DNA from 2 places in the Cryobacterium sp. TMT1-19 genome. Region 1 is predicted to be linked to the other one. Evidence: riboswitches for the same ligand, from Rfam matches in the RefSeq annotation. Region 1 holds a riboswitch; the other holds the start of a gene.

Region 1 (10,688 bases):
GGGCGTCTGGTACGAGGTCACCGGCGAGGTGTCCGCCCTTGGCCAGCACGAGGACCCCGTACGTCTCGGCGACGTGCTGCGCCTGGCGCAGCACCGCCGACCAGCTGGTCGCCACGGGAGAACCGACAAGGATGGCCAGCTCCGGGATGTTGGGCGTCACCAGGTGCACGACGCTCAGCAGGTCGCGCAGAGCCTCCTCAGCATCCTCGGTGAGCAGGCGGTCACCGCTGGTGGCGATCATCACCGGGTCGAGTACTACGAGCCCAGGCTTCACTTGGCTGAGCCACCCGCTCACGGTGCGGGTGACGTGAACGTCGGCCAGCATCCCGATCTTGACGGCATCGATGTCGACGTCGTCACTCACGGCGTGCAGTTGCTCGCGCAGGAAGGAGACCGGCGGCACGTGCACCGAGCGCACACCGTGGGTGTTCTGCGCGACCAGTGCGGTCACCACGGCCATGCCGTAGCCCCCGTTCGCCGCGATGCTCTTGAGGTCGGCCTGGATGCCCGCTCCGCCGGTCGGGTCGGTACCAGCAATGCTCAGCACGCGAGCGATGCGGGGGGATGCCCCGGTCATGCCGTCGCGCCCCAGGCTGCCCGCAATTCGAGGGCGGCCGGCTCGGGGTGCGGCGCCGCACAGATCGCCGACACCACGGCGACGCCCGCCGCCCCGCACTCACGGAGGGCGGCCAGGTCGTGCAGGCCGATCCCCCCGATGGCCACGGCCGGCAGCGTGCTGACCCCGACCAGGCGAGCGAACTCGGCCAGCCCCAGGGCAGGGGGCGCGTCACTCTTGGTGTGTGTGGCGTGCAGTGCGCCGATGCCGACGTAGTCGATCAGGGCAGGATCCTCGGCCGCGCGGCGCAGCTGGGCATCCGTCGATGCGCTGAGCCCGATCACCGCCTCACCCCCGACGAGGTCGCGCACCGCGCCGACGGGCAGGTCGGATTGCCCGACGTGCACCCCGGTCAGCCGGCGCCCGGCGGCACGGGCGGCCAGAAACACGTCGACCCTGTCGTTCACGATCAGCGCCACGGTGTCGGGCAGCACATCCGCGATGCGCAGCACGGTGTCGAGGAACTCCCGCCCGGCGGTCTCCTTCTCACGCACCTGCACGGCGCTCACGCCTCCGGCAACGGCGTGCCGCACCACGTCCACGATGCTGCGCCCGGCCGCCGCGGCCTGCCCCGAGTCGGTCACCAGGTATAGCGACAGGTCAAGGTTCATCGGAGCACCGCCCGGCGTGCGATGTCCTGCGCGTTGACGGTGGCCAGGGCGTCCACAAAGGCGACAGCGAAGCTGCCCGGACCGGTGGCGGACTCTGCCGCGAGCTCGGCCGCGACGGTGTACACCGTGGCCGCGGCCACCGTGGTGACGAACCTGTCGGCGTCGACCGTGGCGAACGCGGCCATGACCGCGCCGAGGGCGCAGCCCCCGCCGGTGATGCGGGTGAGCAACGGATGCCCGTTGTCGATGCGCACCAGCTCACGGCCATCCGTGATGATGTCGACAGGACCGGAGACGGCGATCACCCCACAGGTCATCCCGGCCAGCGCGTACGCCGCGGCCAGGGCGGCATCCACCTCGTCGGATGAATCCACCCCGCGGCCGCCGGATCCGGCGCCTGCCAGCGCAATTATCTCCGACGCGTTTCCGCGCACCACCGTGGGTCGCAGGTCGCGAAGGGCGAAGGCCAGCGGCGTGCGCACGGGCAGGAAACCGACGGCAACGGGGTCGAGCACCCACGGTGTTCCAGCATCGTTCGCGGCTGTGACGGCCTCGAACATCGCGTCGCGTTGTTCGGCGGTGGGCGTGCCGAGATTGACGAGCAGCCCAGATGCGATCCGCGCGAACGCGCCCGCCTCGCCCGGAATGTCGACCATCGCGGGCGCCGCACCGAGCGACAGCAGCACGTTAGCGGTGAAGTTCACAACGACGCTATTGGTGAGGCACTGCACGAGGGGAGGGCGGGCCCGCACCTCGTCAAGCGCTGAACAGGTGAATGAAATAAGTTCTTCTGGCGTGCGCATTTGCGCGACATCCCTTCGCTAGTACTAACTAGATCAGGTTCAACGGGTGTTATCTCAGCTCCAGATGGAGCACCCCGTGTCACTTGGCTTATGAACCAGCGTATCGCAGCGCCTTCGTTCTAATTCATGGTTGGACGCGGCCAACATCTTGGCAACTGGCCGACGGAACGAGGCCATTGCGCGAGCGCACCAAGAGCTGGCCGAGCGTCTCGTATTCCATAGGCGGCGGATTCATCGTTAGTTGCGAGACACCGAGAATTAGATGACTGATGCTGCCCGGGGATGCGTCAGGACGCCTCACCCTGGTCTCAGAAGCTTCCCTACGGTCGGCCAGCCAGGATCGTGGCTACCTCGCTGTTGGCTTTGAAGTGAGCAAGCGCGTCAGCAGAGAGCAACCGGATGACGTAAACAATTCGGCGCCGTTCGCTTTCAGAACCGTTGAGGATGTTCTCGTGGTGAGCCACTCTGTTTCGGAAATCTCGCAGCGCGGCCGATGCGTCAAACTGCGTTGATCCGCGCCCGCTCGACGTTGCCTCGGGCGATCTTGTAGACGTCGCGCGAACGGCCGGTGGCCCCGTCCTATCTCATCACAACGGGAAACAATGTCATCAGTGTGGCCGAATCCGTCCAGTGCGCGTCACCAGGGAGAGTTGCCGCTGCAAGCTGGCGATCGCACGCATTGCGCAGACCGACTTCCAGATGGCTCAAATCGTGCAAGAAAGCCGCGCTCAGCTTTGCGTTCCACTCATAGAGCTCAAGCGCTCGTGAGCGAGATCGGCCGGCGGCCGCGAGGTAGGTGGAGAACCGGCCAATGCTGAGCCATTCCTCTATCCAGTGCCCCTCGCTCGATGTCGTTGCCACGGGGCGCCCTCCAAGCTAAGACTGTAATGTAAGCCCTTGATGACCGCTGTCTCATGTTACTTGGGCCACGAATTGGGAACTCCGGTACTTCGCCTTGGCGGACCCGGAGTTTTTCATTTGTCCTGCACTTTGCCAGTCGCACCAGCCCTTCAGCGACGCCCTGCGCAGCGTTTGGCCGTGGCGCCTGTCGCGCGCCAGGAAACGAGGTGCCGCGAACTCGTCCCACCGATTCAAATAGTCAGCTCGAAGTGCACCAGGATGGCGATCCCTGCCGGATGAGGTTCACCGTGGCGTGGTGTCCAGCATGGCGCTATTCCCGCGACGCGCACCCGCGATACCCGTGCGCACAGTGACGCATTTCGCATGGAGACGGTGCCCAAGTTGAGGTGGACCGCCGAGAAGCCCTCGGCGCGACCCGGCTACTAAGCTTCGCAATGCGCCTTCGCAGGAGGACGACCTGGTTCAGAGCGCTCCATTCGATCTCTTCGCCGAACTTGGCGATTCGGGCCCAACCCGGCCCGGCAGCAGCGGACCCTCTTGAGGGTTTCGATGGGTGGTCTTAGGGGGCTGGCGCACAATTCCTCGGCATGCGCTTGCACTATTGCAAACGCTTGCAGTAGCGTAACTCGAGGGTCTAGTACCTCGTTTACCGGGTTCCGCTTCCGCGGCCCGCTCGCAATCGCCCGTTCCCAATGAAGCGCGTCGGCGTGGTCCGCTGGCGCGCGCGACAAGGAGTTTCATCGTGCGCAGATCAACCCGTCCGTTGTTTGCAGCGGTGGCCGGCCTGGCCCTAGTCCTGACCCTGAGCCTCGATGTAGGAGTGACAACGCCCCGGGCGGATGCGAGTCCGCCGGGTGCCAAGGACGTCACGGCGACGCTCTTCGAGTGGTCCTTCGCATCGGTCGCCCGGGCCTGCACGAATACCCTCGGTCCCAAGGGGTATGGATTCGTCGAGGTCTCGCCGGCCCAGGAGCACATCCAGGGCTCGCAGTGGTGGACCTCCTACCAGCCGGTCAGCTACAAGATCGCCGGGCGACTCGGCAACGAGGCCGCATTTTCGAGCATGGTCAGCACCTGCCACACCGCCGGTGTCAAGGTCGTGGCCGACGCGGTGATCAACCATATGAGCGCGGGTTCCGGCACGGGCACGGGGGGCACCGTCTACAGCAAGTACGACTACCCGGGCTACTACCAGAACCAGGACTTCCACTCCTGCCGGACCCCGATCACCAACTACAGCGACCGCTCCAACGTGCAGAACTGCGAGCTCGTCGGCCTCGCCGATCTCAACACGGCGAGCACCTACGTGCAGTCCACCATCGCGGCGTACCTCAACCACCTCAGCGCCCTCGGCGTCGACGGTTTCCGGATCGACGGCGCCAAGCACATGGCCGCGGCCGACCTCTCCGCCATCAAGGCAAAACTGACCAACTCGAGCGTCTACTGGGCGCAGGAGGTCATCGCCGGCGGGAACGAGGCGGTCCAGCCGGGCGAATACACCTCGACCGGCGATGTCGACGAATTCCGTGGGGCCTTCGACCTCAAACGCATGTTCACCAGCGACAAGATCGCCTACCTGAACACATGGGGCGAGTCCTGGGGCTATCTCGCGAGCAACAAGGCGCGGGTCTTCGTAGACAACTGGGACACCGAGCGCAACGGCTCGACCCTCAGCTACAAGGACGGCAACACTTACACGCTCGCGAACATCTTCATGCTCGCCTGGCCCTACGGCTCGCCCAACGTGTACTCGGGCTATGAATTCACCAACACGGATGCCGGCCCGCCGACTGGCGGCACGGTCAACGCCTGCTACAGCGACGGCTGGAAGTGCCAGCACGCCTGGCGGCAGATCGCGAACATGGTCGCCTTCCGCAATACCGTGACGGGCACCTCGGTGACGAACTGGTGGTCTAACGGCAACAACGCGATCGCCTTCGGTCGGGGGAGTGGGGGCTTCGTCGTGATCAACCACGAGGGTGGCGCGATCAGCCAGACGTTCAAGACCTCCCTGCCCGCAGGAAGCTACTGCGACGTCCAGCACGGCGACCCCGGCGCGGGCGGCTCCTGCTCGGGCCCAAGCTACTTCGTCGCCGCTGACGGAACCTTCACCGCTACCGTGGGCGCCGGCGACTCGATCGCCCTGCACGCCGGAGCCCGCACGTAAGTGGATAGCCAACGCCATAGCTAGGGCTTCCGCGGCCTCGATGACTGGCCAACACCGACATGCATTCCGTCTCCACGTGGCGATCGCGATGTGCGTTGAGGGTCGCCCCGACCATTTCGTCGCGGTCGTACGCGCCAAACACGCGAAAGCGCCGGTTTCAGAGGTCTCGAGTGGCATCGGCATCCAACAGCTCGTGCGGGGTGGCTGGCGTGAATGGGTAGTCGGTGTTGTTTGTCTTTTCCAGCTCATACAGATCGGCCGAGGAGGTCACAGTCAATTAGGAAACGCTGAGTCCGGCAGCCTGAACTCGCGAGAGTGCCTGGCGGAAGTTCGACAGATTTGGCGGATCCGCCAGTTCAAGCCGGGCACTCCAAGATCGGCCGCCGACAGTGAACCCTCGTGCCTCCAAGCCCTCTCACTGTGGATCAACGTCTCGCAACACCAACGATCACCGCAACGACGAGTGCCGAAGGTGCCACGTGGAAGGAAGGCGTCGCGGCGCTGGCGGCTCGTTTGCGTACTCCAGCGGGTGGGAGTAGCTCGTCGTGTGCTGCTGTCTCCCCAGCGGCCCTGTCGCTGCGCCCTCCCGGCCGCACCGTTGGCAGCATCTGGCGAGGCGTACGACCGTGCAGACGGGGGTCTCGGCGTCCGGTCAGGACGTGAGCACCGTCACGTCAAGGGCGGGCGTAGCGCGACGCGAGTTGGCGCAGGGTGGCTTCGATGCCGGCGGCGTTCTGCCGAGGAAAGCCGAGCAGCTCGAAGACCTTGCCCTGCATGGCTGGGACGGTGCTGTAATCGAACGTCTCAGTGACGCGCGTAGACGTGAGCGTGAGCGGCGTGAGTTCCCAGCGCCACCGGTGGCCCGCTGGGTGACGCCATTCCACAAGCCGACCGTCCTCGAAGCGCGTCACCGTGCTGGTGATGCGATACGGGATGCCGAACTGCTTCATCGCTACCGAGAATTGTGCGCCCTGGCTGAGCCGCTGCGGCCCCGACACCGTGTCGCGGACGGTGCCCGAGCCGTCCAGCTCACCGTGACGGTGCGGATCAGCCACCAACGCGAAGACGTCGTCGGCCGAAGCCGGCACCTCGACAGTGCGCGCGACTCGGCGCGGCCCTTGCTCAACCTGTTCAACCGTCATGCTCGCCAGCCTAGGTCGTTCCCAACCGCTACTCCCCCGAAACTTCGGGGCCTCGACGACGTGGCGCCGAATCTGCGTCCGTCGAGGTCCCTCGAACGCCTGCTTCGCAGGTGACTGAGCGCGCCTCCTGAGCAAGTGATTCGGACTAGAGCATGCTCGTAGAATCAGGCTTCCCGAGCATTGCGGAGCGGCCGCAGGCGGCGACCATCTATTGGAGCGATCACATAAAAAACGGCAAATACTGGGCGGTGACTGCAGCCCTCACGGTAGTGCTCGGCGTCGCCTTGTTCACTGCTGAATTCGACGCTCTGGGGAACGGGATCCTTTTCGCTGGCTACGGACTAGCAAGCGGACTTACATACAGGTTCCTGCACACCAAAGCACTCCCACCGGCCACCAAAGGCTGAAGATCGAAGAGGCGCATCGTCGGACTCCTCACCGCGGCGACACCGCAAGTTCCGCAATGAGCCTGGATTTGTGACGAGGTGTCAAACAGTGCTGAGATCGCCCAACGCGGCTTTCAGATTCCGGTCGACTCCGTGGGCGAGCATCCGCTGGTAGGTCGCATCGCCATCAGCCGCCACTGAGCGGATGATGTCGAGTTGCCTCTGCACTCGTTGACGGATGAGCTCCAGAACGTCGCTGGCAGTGCCATCCCACTTGTAGGCCCGAAGGAAGGACTCGAGGCGTGCCCGCCGCTCGCCGAACGCAATGAATCCTTCTTCCAGCACGAGCTGTCGAGCGTGGAGCGGGACCCAGGAGAATGCGACCCAGGCAAGGTCCCCGGCGTGCGTGGTCGGGCCGGCCATGTCCCAGTCCACGAAACCCACCAGTCCGTCTTCATTCCAGACCGCGTTGTAGGGCGCCGCATCGTTGTGACCGATGATCAGGCCCGGCTCCCATACTTGGCCTTCGCGCCACATCGAGCCTGCGGGCGGGACAAAGTCGGCGACTGCTGAGTGGTAGCGCCTGAGCCAGTCGCCGACGTCCAGGAGCGCCTCTTCGCTGTGCGTCCAACGCGGCCACGGGCGGACGTTACCGACGGTCGCACCCTCGAGAAAGCTAACGACAGTCCGACCCTGTGCGTCGGTCCCAAGCGGGCGCGGTGCCCCGATAGACCCTTTGTCGGCCAGATGTTGCAAGAGGGCATTCACGGCCGGGGTCCACGTGCCGGGAACGCGGCGCACGGTTCCATCGATGAGAAGCGCGCCGCCATCGAATCCGCCATCCAGCTTTTCACTCACGTCGCCAAGCTTCGCATGACGCTGCAGGCTTCCCAATCCCGCAGAGGGTGCGACGAAAGGGCCTACGAGCTGCACCAGCTCCGCACCGAAGTCGCCACCCTCCGGGACAAGGTGGAGTCCCTCACCCCTGAGGTTGAGTGAGGTAGGGGCGGTTCGGACGCACTTCCAGTGACACTTGCTGGGGCTCCTGCGGACGGTCGCTCACCCAGACCTGGTAGTGGTTCTCACTGCGTACACCGTACAAGGTGCAAACCCCCGTTTCGGAGAACGCCGTCGGCGGCCACTGGCAGGTGCCCTCCACCGAGAATCTGAGGCCCGCGCCCGTCGCCATGCGCTCCAAGTCGTGGACGCTAACGGGGGTGTCCGTCACCCACCGCCGGGAGATGCTCGGGCACGGGTTCGTGCTCATACACAGAAACTGTTCGCGGCGAACCGCGTCGTTCACCTGCTCCCAGTCGGCGGGGACAGCCAGCTGCGCGGACTGCTCCGCGAGGACTTCGGTGACCCGGTTTTCCAGGGCGAACACCACGAGAAGCGCGGCGACACCCAAGGCCATCAGCCCGGCCGCGACGGCACCCAGAACCTTCACACCATCCCCCAATGAACTCGGCCCCGCCGTGCCTGCAGCGTAGCGCGCAGGATACGCCGTTGGCACTACTTCGCGGGCCCACGCTGCCGGGCGGGAGGCACAGCCGACGCGGCCGTGCACGGCTCACCCCGCAGGTAGGGGCAGGGCAGCACCGCCCGCTGACCCTCCGGCTTACGGGCACGACGCCGATGTCATTAACCGGCCGGTAAGCATTGGCGCTGGTTCATCGGGTTGTTCCTGGTTGGGCCATCGAGGCGTCGTGGAGGCTTGCCACTCAGCGCTACTTGCCGGCCGACTTCATGCTGAGTTCGTCGGCCTCTTCCTCCGTAACGATTCCGACCAGCTCGGCAATCTTCACGACGATGTCTTCCATGGGCTCTTCGGCCGTACTGAATCCACCACGCGACGCGAGTGTCGGGGTGACCTGGTCGAGCTCCTCGAACGTCACCCCGTGCATGACCGGCACTAAGAGGCTCCGGCGCAGCAGAGCGCTGAGCTCGTTGCTCGCAATGCTGCGGTCGGTACGCAGCTTGTCGAGCATGGCGGGCGTCACCAGCACGATCCCCATGCGGGAACTCACCAATCCACGGTCGATGGCTACTCGCATGTCCGTGCCAGGTCGCAGGCTCACCTCACTGAACCACACCGACACGTCTTTTCCGAGGAGCAACTCGTAGACGTCATTCGCGGCCGCCTGACGGTCGGGCCAGGCGTGACAGAGGAACACGTCATTCACCTGAGTCCGTAAGACAGTCGCCGCGCGGACAGACTCCAGGTCGCGCACCTGCTGTTGCGTGTACGAGGCAGTCGACCCGCTGGGCTGCCAAGCCGGACGGGCGACACCACGTCCCCCGCCCCCGCTACTGCCCGACAGGCTCCCACTCCTACGCACAGGCGCGGCCGGTGTGGGGTAGGACGGGTACGACCGAGGCGGCGAGTATGAAGAACGCCCATAGCCGGAGGAGCATGCAGGGCAGTTCGCGCGACCGCTTGCAGTGCGGTGGCCTTCTCTTGGAGCTGTGCATTGAGCCATGTGCTGATGATACTGAAGACCTACGACACCGAGTGGAGCAATGGCCCGTCGGTGCCCGTAAGCCGATCCACCTAAAAAGGGACGTGGTCGGCGAAGGCGATGGCCTCTTGGATCGCCTCGATCCCAAGCACCCAGCACAACCAAACAGCTGACAATGCCAGAATCAGCGCAATCACCGAGGTCGCGATCCTCAACGTTCGGCGTGGCGTCGCAACAATGGAAAAAACGGCTGCAGCTGCAGAAAGCACCGGAATAAGTACAGACACGACCATCACGCCCAGATGCATGGGAATCCGGGCAGCGTAATACGAGCTGGGATAGTCGTCGGGGTCAAAATTGAACCCGGAAACAAATGCAAAGAACGTCGACACCAGCGACAGGCCCAAAAGCGTGAAAGCCATAGCCAGCCATGTGCCCCCGCTCCACTGCTTCCCCATGCCGATCAGTCAACCATGGCTTGAACGGCCAAGTTCCAACGATCGTTGGCGATGCGGGACGACAGCGGCGGTTCATACCTTGGAGCGGCGTTCAGCCCGAGGGCGGCGGGACTGAGGCGCCGCCGCGCAGCGCCACCCGCAGGTTCAGCTCGTCGCCGGCCTGGAACTGGCGGCTGGTGAGCGGGTTGAGGAAGCCGAGGTCGTCGTCCGTGATGCCGAAGCGGTCGGCGATGTCGTTGAGCGTGTCGCCGGCGACCGCACGGTAGGAGAGCGGGGCACCATCGGCTGAAGCGGTGGCACCGCCGGCGCCGAACCGGACGCCGGTATCGACGGCGAGCAGCCCGGGGCGGGTGTCCGGCACGTCCCAGGTGATCGTGCCGACCGCCCGGGGAGTGAGCACGCAGCCGTCAGGATCGGTCGTGGTCGGATCGGTCGCGGTGATGACGGCGGTCAGGTAGTAGCTGGGGTCGCCCCGGGACAAGTCCCTGGGGCCCATGCTCAGCCCAGGCTGATCGGCGTCCGTGGAGAGGTTGCCGAACGAGAAGCTGTCCGTGTCGGCCAGGCAGGTCGTGGTCTCCGACCAGGGGCTGAAGGAAAATTGCAAGCCTCCGGGGACGTCCGAGTGGAAGTCCTTCAGTGCGACGTCGAATCCGCCCCCACCCGCCGTGACGACGACGGTTCCGGAGATGGTGTTGTCTCCCGAGGCCGACGTGAGCTCGGCCGTGCCGATGACACCGTCGGGGATGACAACGTCGGCCGCACGGTCGGGCGGGGCCGGCGCATCCGTGTGGACGGCCGTGTCGACCGGTGGAGTCTCGGTTGTCGGGGGCGAGCAGGCCACAAGTCCGAGCACCAGAGCGATGCTCCCCAGAACGGATGTCGCCAGTCGTGGCACCAGGTCCTCTCCCCGCCGAGCCCAGTATGGCAGTCGGCCGCATCGCCGGTCCAGCCGCGGGCCCGACGGACAAGGTGGCTCGTCCGAAGTCGCTACCGCACGCACCGATCGCTCTGTCTGAATCGGCACTGCGAAAGCTCAGACCAACCGTTCAAAGTTTCCCAAGGTTTTGACGCTCAGGTCTCGACGGGCTCCGGTTCAGGGCTGGGGGTCTGGGCTGGCGTCTGTGAGCGACCAGGCCGTGACGGAGACTTCGCCGCCAGCGACGATGTCGAGGGTGCTGGGCCAGG
Region 2 (11,878 bases), on a different contig from region 1:
CGCCGCCGCTCTCCCGAGCGAGGCGGCGGCTCACAGCTCTCACGAGTCAGCGCCACCACTCGTCGAACATTGATGCCGGGACCTGGCGCTTGTGCTCGGTGCCGAGGTAGCGGTTCTCGATCGTCTCGGCGACGAGATCGTCGACGGGCAGCCCCTCCAGGAAGTCGTCGATCTGCTCGTACCGCAACCCCAGGTTGGCCTCGTCGGTCTGGCCGGGGTTGTCGTCGAGAAGGTCGGCAGTCGGCGCCTTGAGGTATAACCGGTCCGGCGCCCCCAGCTCGACCAGAAGCGCTCGCCCCTGACGCTTGGTCAATCCGGTCAGCGGCAGGATGTCCGTGCCGCCGTCGCCGTACTTGGTGAAGAATCCCGTGACCGCCTCGGCGGCGTGGTCGGTGCCCACGACCAGCAGGCCGGCCGAGCCGGCGAGGGCATACTGGGCGACCATGCGCACCCGGGCCTTGACGTTTCCCTTGTCGAAGTCCGGCAGCGGGCGGCCCGTCGCATTGGCGAATTCCGCTTCGATGCCGTCGACGGCGCGCTTGATGTCGAAGGTGACGGTCGACGCAGGACGAATGAATTCCAGGGCGAGCTGCGCGTCCTCCTCGTCCCGCTGCACCCGGTACGGCAGGCGCACGGCCTGGAAGATGGCCGAATGTCCCGCCTCGGCGAGCTGCTCCACGGCCAGCTGGCACAGACGGCCGGCCAGGCTGGAATCCTGACCCCCGCTGATGCCGAGCACGAGGCCCTGTGCCCCCGTTCGGACCAGGTAGTCCGCGAGGAACTGCACTCTGCGGCGAACCTCGGAGGATGCATCGATATGGGGGGACACGTTCAGCTCCGCGATGATTCGCGCCTGTAGTTCTCGCATTTCCCGAATCTACCAAACCGAGGGTAGGGCAACAGGATTCACGGGTGTTGTGCGGTGCCCCCGGTAGGAATCGAACCTACGACAAGCGGATTAGAAGGCCGCTGCTCTATCCACTGAGCTACGGGGGCGAAGAACGATCAACGATACCGCAGACCCGGCCCGCCGGCGCTCAAACGGCCTTCGCGGCCGCCACGAGCACCTGGGCGAGTGTCGGCACACCCGTGGCCCGGAAGACCTCGATCCCGGCCGCGTCCCGGATGATCACCGTGGGGGTGATCCGGATGCCGTCGGCCTCGGCTTCCGCGACGTCCCGCACCACGTCGAGCTCACGCACGGTCGCCTGGGGCACGAGGCGTTCGACCTCGGCCAGGACCGCCCGGGTCTGCATGCAGGGCTCACAGAAGGCGGAGGAGAAGTACGTCAATTCCATGCGAGGTAGTCTACGGAGCGCACGTCTCAGTCGCACCGCTGCCGGGACCAGCGCAACAGGGCCGGTCGGCGTCCGCCGTTAGACTCGGCACATGAAAAAAAGTAGTGACCGGTTGGTATGGATTGACTGCGAGATGACCGGTTTGGACATTGATTCCGACGAGTTGGTGGAGATCGCTGTAGTGATCACCGATTACGACCTGAACATCATCGACCCGGGACTCGACCTCATCATCAAGCCGAATCAGGCGTCGCTGGAGAACATGAACGACTTCGTGCGCAACATGCACGAGAGCAGTGGGCTGATCAACGAGATCCCGAACGGAATCAGCGCCGCCGAGGCCGAGACCCTGGTGCTGGAATACGTACTGCAGTTCATCCCGGCCGAGCAGAAGGCTCCGCTGGCGGGAAATTCCATCGGCACCGACCGGGCCTTCCTGATGAAATACATGCCTCGCCTCGACGCCCAGCTGCACTACCGCAACGTCGATGTGTCCTCGATCAAGGAACTCGCACGCCGCTGGTACCCGCGGGTGTACTTCAACGCCCCCGCGAAAGACGGCGGACACCGCGCCCTGGCTGACATCCTCGAATCCATCCGCGAACTGGCGTACTACCGCCAAACCGTGTTCGTGGCCGACCCCGGGCCGTCCAGCCAACAGGCGAAGAACAGCGCGGCCGAAGCCGTGAACATTTTCGCTGCGAACATGTAATACACTTGCCGAGTTGCCTTCTCTGTGGGAAAGCAGCGCATGGTGGGTATAGCTCAGCTGGTAGAGCATCCGGTTGTGGTCCGGAAGGCCGCGGGTTCAAGCCCCGTTACTCACCCCAATTGAAACACGCAGAAACAGTCCATCGAACGCGCGACCGGGCCCTCGGATCCGGCCGCGCGTTCGCATTTCCGGCATCGAAACGCCTCACCGAAACGGTGTCCTCGCCTCGGCCTCCCCGCCGATCCAACGGCGTCCGGGACAGCTGAAAGGGATCTCTCCATGCGTGCTCGTTTCGCCCTCCCCGCCGTCGCTGCGGTGGCCGCCCTCCTGCTCACCGGCTGCGTCGACAACACTGTGCCGGTTCCCGGAGCCGACGCCACCGCGCCCGCCAGTACCGTGACCGAAGATGCCGCCGCCTCGGCGCTGCTCCCGGAGAAGGTCCGCGCCTCCGGCACGCTCGTGATCGGCACGAGCCCGAATTACTCCCCCAACGAGTTCAAGGACGATTCCGGCAACCCGATCGGCTGGGGAGTCGAACTCGGCGCCGCGATTGCCGCGAAGTTGGGTCTGACCGCCGACTACAAGGTCGCGAATTTCGACACCATCATCCCGAGCATCATCGGCGGCGAGATGGACCTGGGAAACTCGTCCTTCACCGTCAACCTGAAGCGCCAGGAGCAGGTCGACTTCGTCAACTACTACACGGCCGGCATCCAGTGGGCCTCCGCCACCGGCACCACCGTCGACCCCGACGACGCCTGCGGCCTGAAGATCGCCGTGCAGTCCACCACCTACGAGGACACCGACGAAATCCCGGCCAAGAGCGCCGCCTGCGTCGCCGCCGGAAAGCCCCCGATCGACAAGCTCAAGTTCGACACCCAGGACCTGGCCACGAACGCCACGGTGCTCGGTCAGGCCGACGCCTTCAGCGCAGACTCCCCGGTCACCCTCTACGCGATCCAGCAGACCGCGGGCAAGCTGCAGAAGGCCGGCACCTCCTTCGACGAGGCACCGTACGGCATGGCCGTGGCGAAGGACTCCGGGATGGCAGCGGCCGTGCAGGCTGCCCTGCAGTCCATGGTCGACGACGGCTCCTACGGCGAGATCCTCAAGACCTGGGGCGTCACCGACGGCGGCCTGAGCACCATCACGATCAACGGCTGACCGGCTCCCTGAGAGGCTGAACGAATGTGAGATGCTGAACGGATGCCGCAGCTGACTCACGAGGAATTCGAGCGTCTCGTCGTCGACGAGCTCGACCTCCTGCCCGACGACATGGTCGACGGCCTGGACAATGTGATCTTCGTGGTCGAGGACCGACCCGAAGACGGCACGATGGACACCCTCGGGCTCTATGACGGGGTTGCCCTGACCGAGCGTGGGCAGTACGGCTTCGGTGAGATGCCGGACCGGATCGTGCTCTACCGGGAGCCGTTGCTGGAGCTCTGCGCGGATCTCGAGGAGTTGCGCGACCAGGTGCACATCACTCTGGTGCATGAGATCGCCCATTTCTACGGCATCGACGACGACAGGCTGCACGACCTCGGCTGGGGATGACCAACCACCGTTAGCCTTGCGTCATGAGTAGATCCCGGCCTGCCCGCGTCATCGGCGCCACGGTCGGTGCCCTCGTCATCCTGTCCGTCGGCGTCTACGGGCCGGCCACCCTGCTGGGGCCGTTGCCTGAGGCCACCGCCACGCTGGTCACGCCGGCGGCCGGAGAGTCGGTTCCGTTCCCGCCCGCGCTGCCGGCCACCGGCGGCAGCGCCGTCATCGGCCTGGCCACGGTCACACCCGATCCGGCCTTCCCGGGTACGACGGCGCTGGACGCCGACGCTCTTGCCGCCACCCTGCCTCTCGCCGTGGCCGGCACGGCCGAACCGCTGCCGATGGCCGCGGCGACGAAGATCGTGACCGCCCTGGTCGTGCTCGACGCGAAACCGCTGGCCCTCGGTGAGACGGGGCCTCAGATCCCGATCACGGCCGCGGATTACCAGGACTACATCGACTACGGCAATTCCGGTGCCCGCACCGTCGTGGTCTTCCCGGGCGAACTGTGGACCGAGACCGAGCTGCTCCAGGCGATGATCCTCGGCTCCAGCAACAATCACGCCGACACGCTGGCGCGCTGGGCCTTCGGCTCCCTCGACGCCTACAGCGCCGCCGCCAACGCCTGGCTGGGCAAGCAGGGCCTCGACGGCACCCGTGTCGCCGACGCCACCGGGCTCAACGACGAAAGCGTCGGAACGGCCACTGACCTTGCCCGGCTGGCCGGCCTGGCCGCCGCCGACCCGGTGATCGGTGCCATCCTCTCCCAGCCGGCCTCCGCCCTGGTGGGCCAGCGCGGCGTGGACAACACCACGGCGTTCCTGGCCGAGGAGGGCGTCACCGGCATCACCCGCAGCTACACGGACGGGGCGGGCGTCTGTTTTCTCTTCACCGGCCAGGTGCAGGGCCCGGACTCGACCTACACTTTTGCCGGTGCCCTGCTCGGCGAACCCGACTACGACACCCTGACCAGTGACGTCACCGCCCTGATGGAGAGCGCCCGCGCCGGGGTACGCGAGCTGCCAACCCTCGCCCAGGGTGACGCCTACGTGGAGTTCAGCACACTGTGGGGGGCCGAGGCCTCCGGAACCGTGCGCACGGCCACGACGACGTACGGCTGGCAGGCTCAGGCGCCGGGCGACGCGGAGGTGATCCTGGAGACGGTGTCGACCGGCCGGGCGGGCAAGACCGTCGGCCGGGTCACGGTGGAGACCGGGGGCACCGAGGTGACGTCGACGCTGGTGCTCGACCGCACGATCAGCGCGCCGGGCCTCGGTTGGCGGCTCCTGCACCCCGCACCGATGATCTCGGCACTGTTCGCCGCTAACCGCTAACCGCGTGCGGCTCCGGCATCGGGCTGCCGGCTACTCGCCCTCGCCGGTCGACTGGTACGGGTCGCTCTCGCCCGCGTCGAACCGGTAGCGCACGTGCACGCGGCCCTGCACATCGCGCACGTCCTCCTCGTCGTACCAGAACAGCGTTTCGACCCCCTCGACGGCGGCCATCATGCTGACCCGGGCGTCATGTTTGCCCTGGATTAGCACCCGGGTGTCGACCTGGCCCGCGAGGGGACCGTCAATGAATTCCGCAGTGTAAACGACATTTTCAGCACCTTGATCAGCCATACCTCCAACCTAGTCCCGGGCACCGACTTACGGGCGTCGGATGTCCGGGGTCCCGGCCAGCCGGATCGTCGCCTGCCGCTCGGGCGCCTCCCGCTCTCGGTAAGCGTCCCAGCCCGCTTCCCACTGGTCCCAGTGCGACCGGAACAGTTCGCCGTCCCGGGCGAGGGCCCGCTGCTTGCGGATGCGGTCGTCGGCGGCCAGCCAGACCCGGATGTCGCTGAGTGGCGCGTGGGCGGCCGCCAGGGTTCCGCAGCCCTCCACGATCAGCGGGCGGGCCGGGTCGACCGGGTGCCATTCTGCCGACTCGCGCCGCTCCCAGTCGTAGCGCCGCCAGGCGGCGGGCCGGCCCAGTCTTCTCGGGGTGAGCACCTGTTCGCCCAGGTGCATGACGGCGGCGTCCAGCCCCTGCCAGCCGGGGTAAACGTCGTCCAGCCGCACCAGGGTGGGCCGGAGCGGTCCCGGCCAGGCGACGACGAGCGCGTCGGCGAGGGTGCTCTTGCCGGCGCCGCTCGGCCCGTCGATGAGAACGACGGGCGCCACCCCGGCGGCGGCAAGGTCGCGAAGCACGGGGGCCAGCAGCATCCGTCGGTCACCGACCGGATCGGGGGCGGCCGGTTCGAGGGCGGCCGTGGGCAGATCAGATGAGGACAAAGTTCCAGCTTCCCGTCGCCACGGAGACGCTCACCGAGAGCAGGGCCACGGCCAGACCGATGCCGACCAGGGCCACCTCGCGCCCCCGGAAGCTGGAGGGGCGGGCCCAGGTGCGCCGCACCGAGGCGCCGAACCCGCGGGCCTCCATCGCGGTCGCGAGTTTGCTGCCGCGCCGGATCGACAGCACCAGCAGGGCGAAGGCCTGGCTGAGCAGCCGTCGCAGGACGCCGCGGTCCGCGATGCCGCGGGCCCGCCGGGCCAGTTCGAGGGCGTGCCAGTCCTCGAGGAACAGGCCGACCAGGCGCAGCCCGGCCAGACCGCCAAGCACGAAGCGGGCCGGCAGTTTCACGACCTGGCCGAGGCCGTCGGCCAGGTCGGTGGGGTCGACGGTCACGAAGAGCACGACCGACGGCAGTCCGATGGCGAGGATGCGCAGGGTCGTGGCGATGGCCAGCTCGAGTGATCCCTCGGTCACGTTCACCAGCCCGAAGGACCAATAGACCGCCCCGGCCGCCTGCCCGTAGAGCAGGGTGGTGACGCCGGCGGTTGGTGCGGCGATCCAGACCGGCAGGGTGCGCACCGCGAAGGCCTTCAGGGACAGCCCGGCCCAGAAGAAGAGCACGAACTCGCAGGCGAGGGCGACGACGGCGGAGACCCAGTCGATGGTGAGGATGAGCACGCCCGCCAGCAGCAGCGCGGCGGCCAGCTTCGCGACCGGGTTGATCCGGAAGATGGCCTGGGTTCCCCGGGCAGGCGTCAGCACGCTCACCGGGACACCGCCGCCCGCGGCGTGACGCTGGGGCCGGCCTGCCCGGTCAGGTGGTACTCCCGGTCAGCCAGGGCGGCCACGAAGTCGGTGTCGTGCGAGACGGCGACCACCGCGGTGCCCTCCCGCAGGAGTTCGTCGAGCAGGGCCACGATCTCCCGCCAGGTGCGCAGGTCCTGGCCGAAGGTGGGCTCGTCGAGCATGAGCAGCCGTGGCTGGGTGGCCAGCACGGTGCCCACCGACAGCCGACGTTTCTCGCCGCCGGAGAGGGTGAACGGGTTCGCCTCGGCCAGGTGGTCCAGGCGCAGGCGCTGCAGCACCTCGTCGACCCGGGCATTGATGTTCGCCTTTGGCCGTTTGAGGGCGCGCGGCCCTACGGCGAGTTCGGCCCGCACTGTGGCCGCCACGAACTGGTGCTCCGGGCTCTGGAACACGGTGCCGATGCGGGTGAGCAGCTGGCGGGACTTCCAGCGGATCGGTTCCTCGTCGGCCCCGTCGGCGAACTCCGGGCTCGCGAGCACCGCTCCCCCGGCCGGTTTCAGCAGGCCGGCGAGGGTGAGCATCAGGGTCGATTTGCCGGCGCCGTTCGGACCGGTGACTGCCAGAGCGGTGCCGGCGTGCACCGTGAGGTCGATGTCCCGGGCGAGCACGTCGGCGCGCGTGCGTGCGATCGCGAGGCCGGGCGTGCGGAGCAGAGGAACCGAGCCGGGCGCCGACGCCGAGCGGGTCTCGCCCCGCGATGAAGCCAGACCGTTGCCCCGCCCGGGCACCCAGACACCCGCGGCCGCGAGCCGTTCCCCCTGCCTGGTCAGCACGTCGTCGGGATGGCCGTCGGCCAGCACTCCCCCGGCCGCGTCGAGCACGATCACCCGGTTCACAAGGTTCTGCCAGACGGCGACCCGATGTTCGATCACGATGAACGTCGCCGCGGAGTTCTCGAGCACGCGGGCAACGGAATCGCGCACATCCAGCACGCCTCCAGGGTCGAGATTCGCTGTGGGTTCGTCGAGCAGCAGCAGCCCCGGCCGCATCGCCAGCACCCCAGCGAGGGCGAGGCGCTGCTTCTGTCCGCCCGACAGCGACGACGTCGGATGGCAGAGCGGCAGGTCCAGGCCGACCATGTCCAGAGCGTCGCTCACCCGGCGCCAGATCTCCTCGCGGGGCACCCCCAGGTTCTCGCAGCCGAAGGCGACGTCGTCGCCCACCCGCGCCAGGATCACCTGGGAGTCAGGGTCCTGCAGCAGCAGCCCGGCCTGGCCTCGCGCGGCGGTCGGCCCGGCGCCGTTCACAAGCAGCTGACCGCGCTGCTCGCCCTCCTCGTCGCCGCCGAGAACCCCGGCGAGGGCGTGCAGCAGAGTCGATTTGCCGGCCCCGGAAGCGCCGAGCAGCAGCACGCGCTCGCCCGGCTCGATTCGCAGGTCGAGGCCGTCGACGGCCCAGCCCCGCCGCCCGGCATGCCGCCATCCCCAGCCGCGGGCCACGACGGACGCGCCCGAGACGGATGCCGCTGCTGCCGGTGTCATCGCCGTCCCCCTAGACCTGGGTGCGGTTCGATCGCCCGGCGGCGAACCGCGACAGAGCGCCGGTGCGGGCGAGGCCACGCATGGCCAGCCAGGACAGCAGTCCGGCCACGACAATGCCGGAGACGATCGAGGAGGCTGTGTAGATGGTGATGAAGGGAACGGCCGATCCGGGGTACCAGAGCAACAGGTCGTTGACGGCGAGGGCAAGGCCGGCGCCCGCGCCGGCGAGCAGGGCCGCGACGAGGCGGTAGTTGGCGTAGAAGAACAGCGCGAAGACCAGCTCCGCGCCGAGACCCTGCACCAGGCCGGACACCAGAATGGTGGCCCCCCAGGCGGTGCCGCCGACCAGGGTCGACACGACCGCCGCCAGCAGCTCGGTGTAGAGCGCGGCGCCGGGTTTGCGGATGATGAGGCCACCGAGCACACCGGCGAACAGCCATCCGCCGCCCAGGAGAGCCTGCAGGCCCGGCAGCAGCGGAGTGAGCACGCCGCTGAGCGGGTTGTATGCCTGGTTCCAGACGACGAAAATCAGCCCGCTGGCCACGCCGATGACACTGGCGATTACGATGTCGACGACCCGCCACCGGAAGTTACGCGGCCGGCGGGACGTGGTGGAGGTAAGAAGGGTGGTTGTTGCGTGCACTTTTTGTGCCCTTTCCGTAGATGGTTCCAGGGCACGGGAACGAGAAAATCTGCCTCCCTGCGCTGGCATGATCCAGATCAGGTTCGACGGTCGAAGCTTCAGAAGCTTCCTCTCAGCCCGGTTGACCGGACTCCCGTGTTCGTATTAAGTATAGACCTCGGCCTAGACTCGCGGGATGGAGTCCTCGCCTCGCCCCCGCATCACTGTCGGGCGCGAATGACGTTCACCGTTCCCCTGATCCTCGCCGGGCTGTTGCTTCTGTTGCTGCGCCACTTCATTTTGCGGCGACGACGGATGCGACGCGGGCTACCCGTGCGCGGACCCTGGCACATCCCCCGCAGCTGGCGGGAAGAGCCGGGCTCCCGCCAGCGGATGGGCCGCTGGCGGTGTAGCTAGCGCGGGCGGCGTTGAGCGCCCGAACGCGGTACGCTCGAAGTGGTGAGTCGGGAAGTCTGGTCGACAGCAATGTTCGTGTGCCACAAAATCCTGATTGACTGAGGCTCGTCCATGCCGAAACCATCACCTCTTCCTCCCACCCCGAAACTGAACGTCTTTCGCCGCAGCAGCTATCCCGAGTACCTGCACGTCTCGACGATCCTGCGCAAAGAGACCGTGGGCGGCGCTCTCCTGCTGGTGGCGACGGTTCTCGCGCTAATCCTGGCCAACACCGGGGCCTCCGATTTCTACTATGCGGTGCGGGACTTTCAGATCGGCTACGAGCCGTGGCACCTCAATCTGAGCCTCGGCGCGTGGGCCGCCGACGGACTCCTGGCGATCTTCTTCTTCATTGCCGGGCTCGAACTCAAACGTGAGTTCGTCGCCGGCGATCTGCGCACCTTCAGCCGCGCGGTCGTCCCGGTCGCCGCGGCCGTCGGCGGCGTCATCGTTCCTGCTGTGATCTTTACCGCGATCGCGTTCAGCTCGGGGCCGGAAATGCTGCGCGGCTGGGCCATCCCCACCGCAACCGACATCGCCTTCGCCGTGGCCGTGCTCGCCGTGATCGGCTCCAAACTGCCCAGCGCCCTGCGCATCTTCCTGCTGACCCTGGCCGTGGTCGACGACCTGCTCGCCATCGCCATCATCGCCTTCTTCTATTCCGGCGACCTCCAGCCCGTTCTACTGCTGCTCGCCATCGTGCCGCTGGGCCTCTTCGCCTTTCTGGCGCACAAGTACTCCTACCTGTTCGGCACCACCAGGTGGGCCGCGGGCACCGTTCTGCTGCCGCTCGGCCTCGCCACCTGGGCTCTCGTGCACGGCTCCGGCATCCACGCCACGGTGGCCGGAGTGCTGCTCGGCTTCGCCGTGCCCGTGCTGCGCAGCCGACGTAGCGGCGGACCCGACGCCGGCCCGGGCCTGGCGCAGAACCTCGAGCACCGCATCCGCCCGCTCTCGGCCGGTTTCGCCGTGCCGGTCTTCGCTTTCTTCTCCGCCGGGGTCACGATCGGCGGCGTGTCAGGCCTGACCACGGCCCTCACCGACCCGGTCGCGATCGGAATCGTCGTCGCTCTGGTGGTGGGAAAGCCGGTGGGCATCCTGCTCGCCACCGTACTGGTCACCAAGACCACCCGGGGCGCCCTCGACCCGGATCTGGCCTGGGTGGATGTGATCGGCGTCGGCATGCTCGCCGGTGTCGGCTTCACGGTGTCGCTGCTGATCAGCGAGCTGGCTTTCGGGCAGGGCAGCCCGCATGACGACCACGCCAAAGTGGCCATCCTGACCGGGTCGCTGCTGGCGGCACTACTCGCGACCGTGGTGCTGCGGAGCCGCAACCGGCATTACGGACGCATCGCCGACAAGGAGGCGCTCGACGCCGACAACGACGGCGTCCCAGACGTGTTCGAGGCCGATCCGGCTCGCGACGAGCGGTTCGGCGGGCACTGACAGGGCCGGAGCGCACCCAGCCGTCCAACTCCCTCAGCCGGAGTGTCTGCTGGTCGTCACGGGCGGAACGCCGTGCCCGGCGCCGAACCAATTCGACGGAAATTCATCGATCAACACCCGTTTTTGAGCCCAAACGCGCCGCTGAGGGCACAATCTCCGTCGAATTTGTTCGGGACGGATGTACCGCAGGTCCTTGGGCTCGAATGACGCGGCGGTTGGAGTGCACGTTCATCCACCTCGTCGCTGTCCGCGCGCAAACGTGCGTCGGAATCAGGAACAAGCGCCGCAGAACCCCCGATCCGCAGACCCCTATCACCCTCGGCCATGGAGACTCACTCATCTAGCTGGCCCACGGGCACTGATAGGGCCGGAGCGCAGTCAGCCGCCCGACATCCTCAGCCGGAGTGGCTGGGCGACCGGGCGGTTGGTCGCACTCGCTGCTAGCGTTTGAGGGCGCGGACGACGCGGGAGATCGCCTTGCCGGCCACGCAGAGGAACGGGATGCCGACCGCGAGCAACGAGATGACGTTGGGCTCGAAGCGCACCGTCGTGCCCGATTTGACGTAGGCGCCGATCGGCAGGGATGCTCCGCCGCCCCCGCCGCCGGACCCGCTGCCGGTGGCGGCGGAGTCACCCTCGCCACCGCCGAAGCCGTAGTAGACGAGAGCAACGGGAATCAGGGTGACGCCGTCCACCTGGACCGGATCACCGTAGGCCGACCTGACGCCGGCGGTACGAGAGATATCTGCGAGCTTCTCTGGAAGGCTAGTCATGGATTCAGGCTACCCCCTGTCTGGTTTGCGGTTGCCTGATCAGTGGTGGCCTGGTCAGGGTTTGTCCGGATCCAGCAGCGACGCCGGGCGCACCATGCCGCGCCCAAACCTTGCGGTAACCGAGTCCACGGCCCGTTCGGCTCCCCGCCAGTCGTCGTCAGGGTCCCAGAGGCCGGCGCCACTGCCGTCGCCATCGCTGAGCTGCTCAACGCGCACGCCGATGAGGCGCACCCGGATGCCGGACGCCGCCAGCGCGTCGAAGCTGGCGGCCACCTCCTCGTAGATCCGGCGTCCGACGCTGGTCGGTTCCGACAGGGTGCGGGAGCGGGTGACGGTGCTGAAGTCGGTGTAGCGCACCTTGAGCACCACGCCGCGGCCGACGAGGCCGGCGCGGCGCAGCCGGGCAGCCACCGCGACGGACTGCCGTAGCAGTTCGCTGCGGAGCCGCGCGACATCCG

Evidence for each region. A riboswitch is a leader RNA that binds a small molecule or an ion and turns the genes downstream of it on or off. The one in region 1 is predicted to bind thiamine pyrophosphate.
Region 2: it holds a riboswitch for thiamine pyrophosphate, as region 1 does, so the genes downstream of both, E3T40_RS10770 (ECF transporter S component) here and thiM (hydroxyethylthiazole kinase) in region 1, are expected to answer to the same signal.

The regions. Positions count from the first base shown of each region.
Region 1 is NZ_SOHB01000013.1:2,923-13,610, reverse strand. It holds gene E3T40_RS03310 (bifunctional hydroxymethylpyrimidine kinase/phosphomethylpyrimidine kinase) at 1-577, opposite strand, end outside; gene thiE (thiamine phosphate synthase) at 574-1,227, opposite strand; gene thiM (hydroxyethylthiazole kinase) at 1,224-2,030, opposite strand; TPP riboswitch at 2,024-2,117, opposite strand; gene E3T40_RS03295 (hypothetical protein) at 2,610-2,891, opposite strand; gene E3T40_RS03290 (alpha-amylase family protein) at 3,634-5,058, shown strand; gene E3T40_RS03285 (SRPBCC family protein) at 5,733-6,200, opposite strand; gene E3T40_RS03280 (hypothetical protein) at 6,353-6,607, shown strand; gene E3T40_RS03275 (phosphotransferase enzyme family protein) at 6,689-7,480, opposite strand; gene E3T40_RS03270 (hypothetical protein) at 7,566-8,033, opposite strand; gene E3T40_RS16655 (toll/interleukin-1 receptor domain-containing protein) at 8,314-8,760, opposite strand; gene E3T40_RS03260 (hypothetical protein) at 9,138-9,467, opposite strand; gene E3T40_RS03255 (LysM domain-containing protein) at 9,595-10,398, opposite strand; gene E3T40_RS03250 (DUF4232 domain-containing protein) at 10,597-10,688, opposite strand, start outside.
Region 2 is NZ_SOHB01000039.1:61,911-73,788, forward strand. It holds gene nadE (ammonia-dependent NAD(+) synthetase) at 47-868, opposite strand; tRNA gene E3T40_RS10715 (tRNA-Arg) at 924-996, opposite strand; gene E3T40_RS10720 (thioredoxin family protein) at 1,038-1,298, opposite strand; gene orn (oligoribonuclease) at 1,390-2,010, shown strand; tRNA gene E3T40_RS10730 (tRNA-His) at 2,053-2,128, shown strand; gene E3T40_RS10735 (ABC transporter substrate-binding protein) at 2,290-3,174, shown strand; gene E3T40_RS10740 (metallopeptidase family protein) at 3,217-3,567, shown strand; gene E3T40_RS10745 (D-alanyl-D-alanine carboxypeptidase family protein) at 3,591-4,892, shown strand; gene E3T40_RS10750 (hypothetical protein) at 4,923-5,183, opposite strand; gene E3T40_RS10755 (ATP-binding protein) at 5,211-5,834, opposite strand; gene E3T40_RS10760 (energy-coupling factor transporter transmembrane protein EcfT) at 5,821-6,603, opposite strand; gene E3T40_RS10765 (ABC transporter ATP-binding protein) at 6,600-8,123, opposite strand; gene E3T40_RS10770 (ECF transporter S component) at 8,134-8,766, opposite strand; TPP riboswitch at 8,804-8,913, opposite strand; gene E3T40_RS10775 (hypothetical protein) at 8,983-9,162, shown strand; gene nhaA (Na+/H+ antiporter NhaA) at 9,274-10,647, shown strand; gene E3T40_RS10785 (hypothetical protein) at 11,088-11,420, opposite strand; gene dinB (DNA polymerase IV) at 11,475-11,878, opposite strand, start outside.